4 regions of the Colwellia sp. Arc7-D genome follow, and region 3 is predicted to be linked to each of the others. Evidence: predicted binding sites of a transcription regulator. Region 3 holds the regulator's gene; each other region holds the start of a gene.

Region 1 (2,208 bases), 140 kb from region 3:
TGTTGATGGGACAGAAGTAAGTGTGGAAACGTTTATTCATAATGGCGTACCTATCTTTCACAATATTACTGAATATCTTCATCAGTGGAAAAAATCTATCGTTCCCGCGGCCTTTGAAGCAGAGTTATTAGAAAATATTATAAATATTAATGATCGTGTTATCGCTGGCTTTGGCGTTAAAAATGGTATGACACATGCCGAGTTTTACCTGACAAAAAATGGCCCTGTATTCGGCGAAATGGCCGTTCGACCGCCGGGGGGTTATTACATGGAGTTGATTGAATATGCTTATGGGTTCAACCCTTGGAAAACCTATGTTGAACTTGAAACCGCAGCCACACCAAAACCCTTACCGGTAAAGGCGAAGAAATTTTCTTGTGTGTTTATGATCCACCCAGGAGCAGGCATTGTTGATGAGGTGTCAGGCATAGCATTACTTAAGGAACTTAAAGAAGTTAAGCAATTTAAATGTAAAGTTGAGCCTGGAATTTTGGTTGGTGAACGAGACAGCACCAGTAGCGAAGTCGGCCACGTACTCATGTCAGCAGACTCAAGGGAAGCCTTGCTTGAAAAATTAAAGATTGTTGAAAATAACCTGGTGATTAAAATGAAGCAGTAGAGGTAAATTTAAATACTTTTACTTTTACTTTTACTGAAGACTTATGTCATTTGTTAGTACTGACTTAAGTCTTAATGGAGTGTGCGCAACTGCTTGTCCCACTTGCTATATTGCCAATTTGAGATACTTCCACTGGCTTCACAACAATCGCAATGCCAATTAATCATGTTAGGTGCTAAGCAACTGGCTTTAATGCTACCTTCACAATCAAGATTTTTTGCTCGAGTACTACATTTCAAATCTACCTCAACGGTTGGTTGCTCAATATGTTTGGTAACGCAAAGCACGATGTTAGTAATAAAATAGAACACTGTTTTTGCTTGATCAGTTAATGCTATTTCGTTGCCCTCATCGTCTAGGAATTGTTTTAAATCTACTTTTAATGCCATTTTTTTTAATTGTTAAATGTTGATGCTCCTAACATATAGCACTTACCGTTTAAGGTATATAAATTCTGATGCTATATGCCTAAACCATTAAGGTAAGTGTTTGTTGCTTATATAAATATTTACTCGCTTAGCTTGATTGATATTAGCTTTACATAAACAAGGTACAAACTCCTTAGGTTATGCATGAAATATATACAGCTCGAAACTTAAGTTATACTCCAATGTGCCGATACTTTAGATACGTTTTGAAAATAGAAGGTTAATTTTATGAGCTCACCCATTAAGCCTAATGATACTTACAGTCAAGATGTTAGATCATTAACAAAAGCGTCAGAAAATTCTGATAGTAAGCCTGTGGGGCAACAAGTATCTGAACTTGCACAAGAGAAAAAAATTAACCCAACGCAAGACTCTATTTTTGTTAGTAGCAAAAAGCAGCTTAATGCAGCAATTATAGAATCTTCACTGAAGTACAATACAACCGTTGGCGATCAACCGCTGTCATTGGTATTAAAAACGGCGTTACAAGGAATAAACGAAGCGCTTAAGGCATCAGGGGTTGAAAAAAATGTTGAAGAGGCTTATGAGTCAGGCATCGACTTTAGCCCAGAAGCAACGGCAGAGCGTATTGTATCTTTTAGTACTCAATTTTTAGGTGCTTATCGAGAACAAAATCCACAAATGAGTCAGGAGGAGTCGCTAACGGCTTTTGTTGACATTATTAGTGGCGGTATTGACCAAGGTTTTGGTGAAGCGAAAGATATTCTTGGCGGTTTAAAAGTATTAGAGGGTGATGTTACTGAGAATATTGATAAAACTTATGCGTTAGTACAATCAGGATTACAGGCTTTTGTCGATGCGCTAAGTGATAGTGATGAGCAACAATCTGAACTATAAAATCGAAACTAATATTTAAATTAAAACAATATATAAATTAAAACAATATTATTGCTGAGCTAACATCACTAGCGCAGCAATATATAACGAATAACATTCTTCTTATAATGCTTAAGGAAAATTAGTTCGGGTAGTCTTCAAAGTTCTCTGCTTGCTTACCTTCTTCGAACCAACAAGGTCGTTCTGCCCAGAAAATATTTGCTGAAGGCTTAATGCCAGGATCACCTGTAACATAACCTGCAGGGACTATTAAAAAAGCACCATCGCGGCTGATATATGGAACCTGAGAGCCACATTCACTAC
Region 2 (2,208 bases), 1.0 Mb from region 3:
AACTAGCCGAAATTGAATATTTAATAGAATACTTAAATGCAATGTCCATGCGGCTTAGAACTCACCTATGCTCAATGTTGCCAACCATTAATAATGGCAACAATACCAGCAAACTCTCCTGAACAATTAATGCGATCTCGCTACTCAGCTTACGCGACTAAAAATGCAGAATATATTTATCTTACCTATGCAAAAGCAAGTCAGCTTGAACAGTCGATTGTTGACATTGAACAGTGGGCTGCACAAACAAAATGGTTAAAACTTGTTATTCATAATGCTAGCGAATATCAAAAAAATAAAATAAATAAAGAAAGTGCTCAAGTTGAATTTTCGGCCTTTTATCAGCATCAGGGGCAAATATGGCAAATGCGTGAGAACTCGAACTTTATAATTGAAGATAACGCTTGGCGTTATTTAGATGGCGATGTATCAGACAGTAAAGTGTTAATTAAACCTAAAAGAAACGATACTTGTTTTTGTCAGAGCAATAAAAAATTTAAACAATGTTGCGCTAAAGCATTTTAAACAACAGCTGACAAAAATTCTGATTTATCTAACGAGTTTTTTATTCCTGAAAACCAAGCATCAGCATTAAACTCAGCTTTTGGTTGAGTTTGCTCTAATGTTTTATCTTTATATTTCTGCTGACAATACAAACTTGTATTACTTATTACTTGCTGGTTTATAAAGCTAGCATCGTCACGAAACGCCAAAGGATTGGGGGTTAATGCATTCAATAAACGTAAATGGTCTAACTGTTTAGATTCAATTAGGACAGCTTGATTAAAAAGTTGAGTATCTTCAATGTTCTTTAAGGCGATAGGTGCTTCATTTGGCAGTTGAAAATGTTTTCGTAATTGTTCTGTTGAAGTCGTGTTTTCAGGCGTAATAGTTTGTGGAAGTTTGAACTGACTGTGCGCTCGCACATCATCGGTTAGCATCGCCAATAATAACGAAAAATCAGAGCGACGTTTGTTATGAACGCTTTCATTAAGCTGTTCGCCTAATTGAAGTTCATGTACAAGTATGTCGTTTGATAATGCGTCTACTGTCAAAATAATCTACTTATTGATTGCCGATAATACTTTATCGGCAATCAAATAAATTACTTTATAGCTAAGTTGAATTAATTATGTATTTTTATAATAAATACATAATGTTGTACAGTTATCACTCATTAACTTGCAATGTGTTTAATCGGCCAACTGAGAATGAAACTTGCTCCGCCATTTTCACTATCAACAACAGAGGCACTGCCTCCATGCCATTCCATAATACGGCATACAATCGCTAGACCTAAACCAAAGCCTCCCGTTTCACGATTACGAGAAATATCACCACGGGAAAATGCATCAAATATGGTGCATTTAAAATCATCACAAACACCCTCACCATTGTCGGTAACTATTACCTGACAGTGTTCAGCGTTTTTCGAAATAGCGATGTCTATTTTACCGTTTCCATATTTTATAGCGTTGGATATATAGTTGTTCAGCGCGCGAGCAATAAATTGACGATCAACGTCAACTTTGTCATCACCAATTGAATTAGTAATATTAAAGCTTTGCTCAAACTGTTGATAATTACCCACCTGATTTTTAACAATATCAACCATCGATTCTTGAGAAAAATTTAGCTGTGGCTTTTCATTATCGAAACTAGCATAAATCAACATTTCGTTAATAAGCTGTTCTAATTCACAAATATCTTTACTTATAGCGTTACGGTATCTTTCTTGTTTGGCTTTATCATCGGTACACGCTAGCATTTGTAAGGCAAACTTGGTGCGTGCTAAAGGAGTGCGCAGTTCATGCGCTACCGCTGTAGACAATTCTTTATGAGCATCTATTAAACGTTTAATACGATGTGCCATGGTATTAAAGGCCGTTACCATAGGTTCGGTCATTGTTGATCTAGCTTTCGGCGCTACCATATCAAAACTTTCTTGGCCAAACGCTATAGCTGTTTTTCGTAGTTGATCCAAATCACGAGATAAAGGGCGTAACCAAAAAAACAATAAGCAGGCTAAACTGGCGAGTAAAATAACACGAATTAAGGCTTCAACTCTTGGCCTTGTTGGCATTTTGGCTGGGCCAAGTACAATCACTGCACCTGTGCTATTGATACGATGATGAATTTCTACAGCATCATTATCATAAAAAATGTGAGTGTTATCTTCTTTGATTACATCATGGCGCTGATGACTGA
Region 3 (2,208 bases):
CAAAGAGTTCCGGAAGATATTAAGGTTGCAAATGCTGAGAAATTAGTTACGCTTGCAGATAGAATGGCAAATAAGTCTCAACGCTCAAATGCTGTTTCATGGCGCACACCCGTAACAGCTGTTGCAGTTTAGTCGCCTAAAGAATGGCAGAGCAATTATACCCATTGAATATTTATCTTAATTGGTATTATATAGAGAAGTTACTTAGATGATAGATCAAGCGAGCGGCTTAAGAAAAATGCAAGATCCCCAACATATTAAAGTCATAGCAGTTTCAGGTGGTAAAGGTGGCGTTGGTAAAACTAATGTCTCATTAAATACCGCTATTTCCTTAGCTCAATTAGGTAAGCGCGTACTTGTGCTTGATGCCGATTTAGGTTTAGCGAATGTGGACGTAATGTTAGGTTTGCGAGTGCAACGAAACTTGTCTCATGTGTTATCTGGTGAGTGTGAACTTGACGATATTATTATTCAAGGTCCCGCTGGTATTAACATTATCCCAGCAACTTCCGGCACACAATCTATGGTGGATTTAACTCCTGCAGAGCATGCTGGGCTTATTCGCGCCTTTAGTGATATGCAAACCAAATTCGATATTTTAATTGTTGATACAGCCGCTGGTATCTCCGATATGGTGCTAAGTTTTTGTCGAGCATCACAAGATGTTTTATTGGTTGTATGTGACGAGCCTACTTCCATTACCGACTGCTATGCCTTAATGAAACTGTTAAGCCGAGACCACGGTTTATTCAAATTTAAAGTCGTAGCAAATATGGTCCGCAGTCCAAAAGAAGGTCAAAATTTATTTGGCAAGCTTTCAAAAGTAACCGATAGATTTTTAGATGTTACTTTAGAGCTTGTTGCTGTTATTCCTTACGATGAAAATATTCGTAAATCAGTGAGAAAACAACAAGCAATTGTCGAAGCATATCCTGACTCTCCAGCGTCTATTGGCTTAAAAGCTCTCGCCAAAAACATTATCAGCTGGCCTGTGCCCAAAGAGGCTTCAGGACATTTAGAGTTTTTCATCGAGCAATTGCTAGAACACTAACGACCAAAAAAGTGAGCTATAGTGGTAAAACTACATACTTATAGTGTTGACAAGTCGGCTTTATTGGAACAACACACGGTGCTTGTGAAGCGTATCGCTTATCATTTACTTGCCCGATTACCTGCCAGTGTTATTGTGGACGATCTTATTCAGTCGGGCATGATCGGCTTACTTGAAGCATCAAATAATTTTGACAATACCAAAGGTGCTAGCTTTGAAACCTTCGCAGGTATTCGCATTCGTGGTGCTATGCTTGATGAGATTCGCCGTGGTGACTGGGTTCCTCGCTCAGTTCACAAAAATAGTCGTATGATCAGCGAAGCAATAAAAAATTTAGAAGCCGAACATGGTCGCGACGTAAGCGACTTTGAGGTGGCTGAAAAGTTAGAACTTTCGATTAACGAATACCATCAAATTTTGAATGATGTTAGTGCAGGTAAAATACTCGGCATTGACGATTTAGGTGTGAGTGAAGATGTAATTGAAGTTGCCCACAGCCAACAGCCTGATGAACCCTATGCTAATATTGAACACAGTTTCTTTAAAAAATCATTGGCCGAATGTATTTCCTCTTTACCCGAACGAGAAGCTTTAGTACTGTCTTTGTATTATGATGAAGAACTTAACCTTAGAGAAATAGGCCAAGTTCTTGATGTCAGTGAATCTCGGGTAAGCCAAATACACAGTCAAGCAATGCATCGATTAAAAGCTCGTATGCAATCTTGGCAAAGTTAAGTAGAATAAATAATATCATCGTAGAATTTTTAAATGTTCTCACCGGAGGGTGCCTTGGATAAAAATATGAAAGTGCTTGTTGTTGACGATTTTTCAACAATGAGACGTATAATCAAAAACTTGTTACGTGACTTAGGTTTTACCAATATTTCAGAAGCTGATGACGGTAACACAGCACTGCCGATGCTTAAAGATGGTAATTTTGAGTTTGTTGTTACCGACTGGAATATGCCAGGCATGCAAGGTATCGATTTACTTAGAGCAATAAGAGCTGACAGTAATTTATCGCATATACCGGTTTTAATGGTAACTGCAGAAGCTAAGAAAGAACAAATTATCATGGCGGCGCAAGCTGGTGTTAATGGCTACATCGTAAAACCATTTACGGCAGCAACCTTAAATGCCAAGCTTGATAAAATTTT
Region 4 (2,208 bases), 1.4 Mb from region 3:
ACTTATTGAAGAAGGTATTGATTTTGATTTACAAGACTCCTCTTCTTGTGGGCGCGAAGACTTTCGAGAATTATTACTGTCTTGGGCAAAATTTGTCAGCAAAAAATAGCATGACAATAATCATGCTGTTTTTAAGAGATGTTTCACTTGAGAACTTACCAACCCATTGAGTTAAGCCAGCTTATAATTTCTTTGGTTAAGCTATTTTTAGGATAGTAACCTGTGACTTGATTACTTAATTGTTTTTGTCGAAAATATATTTTCAGTTCTCTTTTCGCTGACGCTTTTCTTAATATAGCGTTGGCTTGTACTAAATGATGATCGCGCTGTAAATATAAATCAAGAATTGGATAGTCTGTAACAGCCAGTTGTTGAGCTATTTTTTCGCTCGCTGGTTGTGTCGGCATATAGCTGCTAAGCATAATAAACGCAGCGGGTGCGCCTACTAAGCCTTGTTGGTAAATATCGAGCAATACCGCACTATTATTACCCTCAGCTATTACAATAATTCCACCAGGAAAACGCTTGGCTTGTTCAATAGTCGCTTGCATGACCTCAGCAAATTTTTTGCCATAGTTTTCAAGTATTTCAATATTTTCTTTATTTCGCTCTTCTGCTGTTAATGCCTGTGAAGGGTAGCCTTCAGGCTTATTTGGTGGGTGTAACGTTATTGTTGTCCAACCCTGATCAGGCATATTTTTACGCAGCTGATTAAGTGCATAAGGGGTTGTTATACTTTGCTGCCAATCCGGAATTAACACCATAACGCCTTTATTTACGGGTGTGGTGTGTTGATTGATTATCGTTAGATATTTGTCTGTTCCAACCATTATCGGGATGATTTTCTCTTGCGTTAAATAATGCTTAATATCTTGCTGTTGTTGGTCAAATGCATTTACGGGCAGATTAATAATGACATCATGTTGATGGTCGTCTTCTGTTGCTTCGTCTTGTGTCGCCTCAGTGTTAGTTGCTGCCACCTCAGGTTTAATCTCTTCAGCTTTTTCAGGATCCCCTTTGCCATTGGGCTGAGTATCTTCTGTTTGTTGTGCTTCCTGGTATGGCAAAAATGGAGATGAGTAAACGTTATTTATAACTAAAGTCGATACAGCTAATAATATGAAAAAAACTATAGGCTTTGTATTCAAATGCATAAAAAGTTTTCCTCTGACCGTTGATTAATTAACACTATAGACTTACTAAAGGTGATGTAAATATATTATCGACGTTATTGATGTTTTCTTTAATTAACCCTAGTAATTCATCGTATTAATCAAATGGGCAAGCTTTTGTAAAGGCCAAGGTTTTCTCAGTAACGGGGTGTGCTATTTGTAGAATTTTGGCGTGTAACTGCAAACGATTACTACAATTTAATGCTTGTTCGTGAGCATACAGTCGGTCACCAATAATGGGGTGACCAATAAATAACATGTGCACCCGTAGTTGATGAGAACGACCCGTTATAGGAGTTAGCTCAAGCAGGGTTGTTATTTGGTTGTCTTTGTTCTCACGATAACTTAAAACTTTATAATGAGTTAATGCCGCTTTACCTTGTTCATGATCTACCTTTTGTTTTGGTCTATTTGGCCAGTCACAAATCAAGGGTTGATCAACAGAGCCCTGTGCGTTTTCAACTTTACCAAATACTCTAGCTATGTAGCTTTTTTGCGTTAATCTTTTTTCAAATTGACGACTTATCGCGACATGAGCAGGCTTATTTAATGCCATTAAAATAATGCCTGAAGTTGCCATATCTAAACGATGCACAACTGTTGCTGTTGGCAGCACTTTTAGCACTCTATTTTGCAAGCAGTCTTGGTGCTCAGGTAATCGACCTGGCACAGTGAGTAATCCGCTGGGTTTATTAAGCACAACAATATCGTTATCTTGATAAATAATATCAAGATATGGGCTCATTGGTGGTTGGTAAATAAAGTCAGGGTTAGCACCCATCTTAAGATATTCCTTTTGAATTTTCGTTAGAAAAAAGGCTACACAAAGGGTGTAGCCTTTTTGTCATTTATGGCGGAAATTTAGTTACTAACAACAATGAGGCGAACCGCTTCAAATTGAATTTTTGCTTTTTCAATATATTCAGCTAACGCATTTTTTTGCATCAAAATAAAATCAATTTCTTGCTGACGCACGCTAGGGTTTATTGCTTTTAGCGCGGTTAGACGCTGATGCTCTTCATCCATGGCTACTTGC

The links. Region 3 encodes FliA, which starts transcription of late flagellar genes. Its sites were predicted from a motif close to CTAAAGNTNNNNNNNNNNNNGCCGATA; they were not measured.
Region 1: DBO93_RS03020 (DUF5610 domain-containing protein) is a predicted target of FliA. The motif match lies at 1,214-1,240, and genes of this name have one in related genera.
Region 2: DBO93_RS08070 (VC2046/SO_2500 family protein) is a predicted target of FliA. The motif match lies at 1,088-1,114, and genes of this name have one in related genera.
Region 4: DBO93_RS16005 (DUF3530 family protein) is a predicted target of FliA. The motif match lies at 1,221-1,247, and genes of this name have one in related genera.

What each region holds. Positions count from the first base shown of each region.
Region 1 covers NZ_CP028924.1:690,636-692,843, forward strand. The annotation lists gene DBO93_RS03010 (ATP-grasp domain-containing protein) at 1-619, shown strand, start outside; gene DBO93_RS03015 (hypothetical protein) at 691-1,008, opposite strand; gene DBO93_RS03020 (DUF5610 domain-containing protein) at 1,276-1,905, shown strand; gene DBO93_RS03025 (GFA family protein) at 2,027-2,208, opposite strand, start outside.
Region 2 covers NZ_CP028924.1:1,846,804-1,849,011, reverse strand. The annotation lists gene DBO93_RS08075 (YchJ family metal-binding protein) at 94-525, shown strand; gene DBO93_RS08070 (VC2046/SO_2500 family protein) at 522-1,055, opposite strand; gene DBO93_RS08065 (ATP-binding protein) at 1,178-2,208, opposite strand, start outside.
Region 3 covers NZ_CP028924.1:825,988-828,195, forward strand. The annotation lists gene flhF (flagellar biosynthesis protein FlhF) at 1-132, shown strand, start outside; gene DBO93_RS03575 (MinD/ParA family protein) at 209-1,051, shown strand; gene DBO93_RS03580 (RNA polymerase sigma factor FliA) at 1,073-1,786, shown strand; gene cheY (chemotaxis response regulator CheY) at 1,841-2,208, shown strand, end outside.
Region 4 covers NZ_CP028924.1:3,709,342-3,711,549, reverse strand. The annotation lists gene DBO93_RS16010 (YacL family protein) at 1-109, shown strand, start outside; gene DBO93_RS16005 (DUF3530 family protein) at 156-1,154, opposite strand; gene DBO93_RS16000 (pseudouridine synthase) at 1,270-1,953, opposite strand; gene rapA (RNA polymerase-associated protein RapA) at 2,034-2,208, opposite strand, start outside.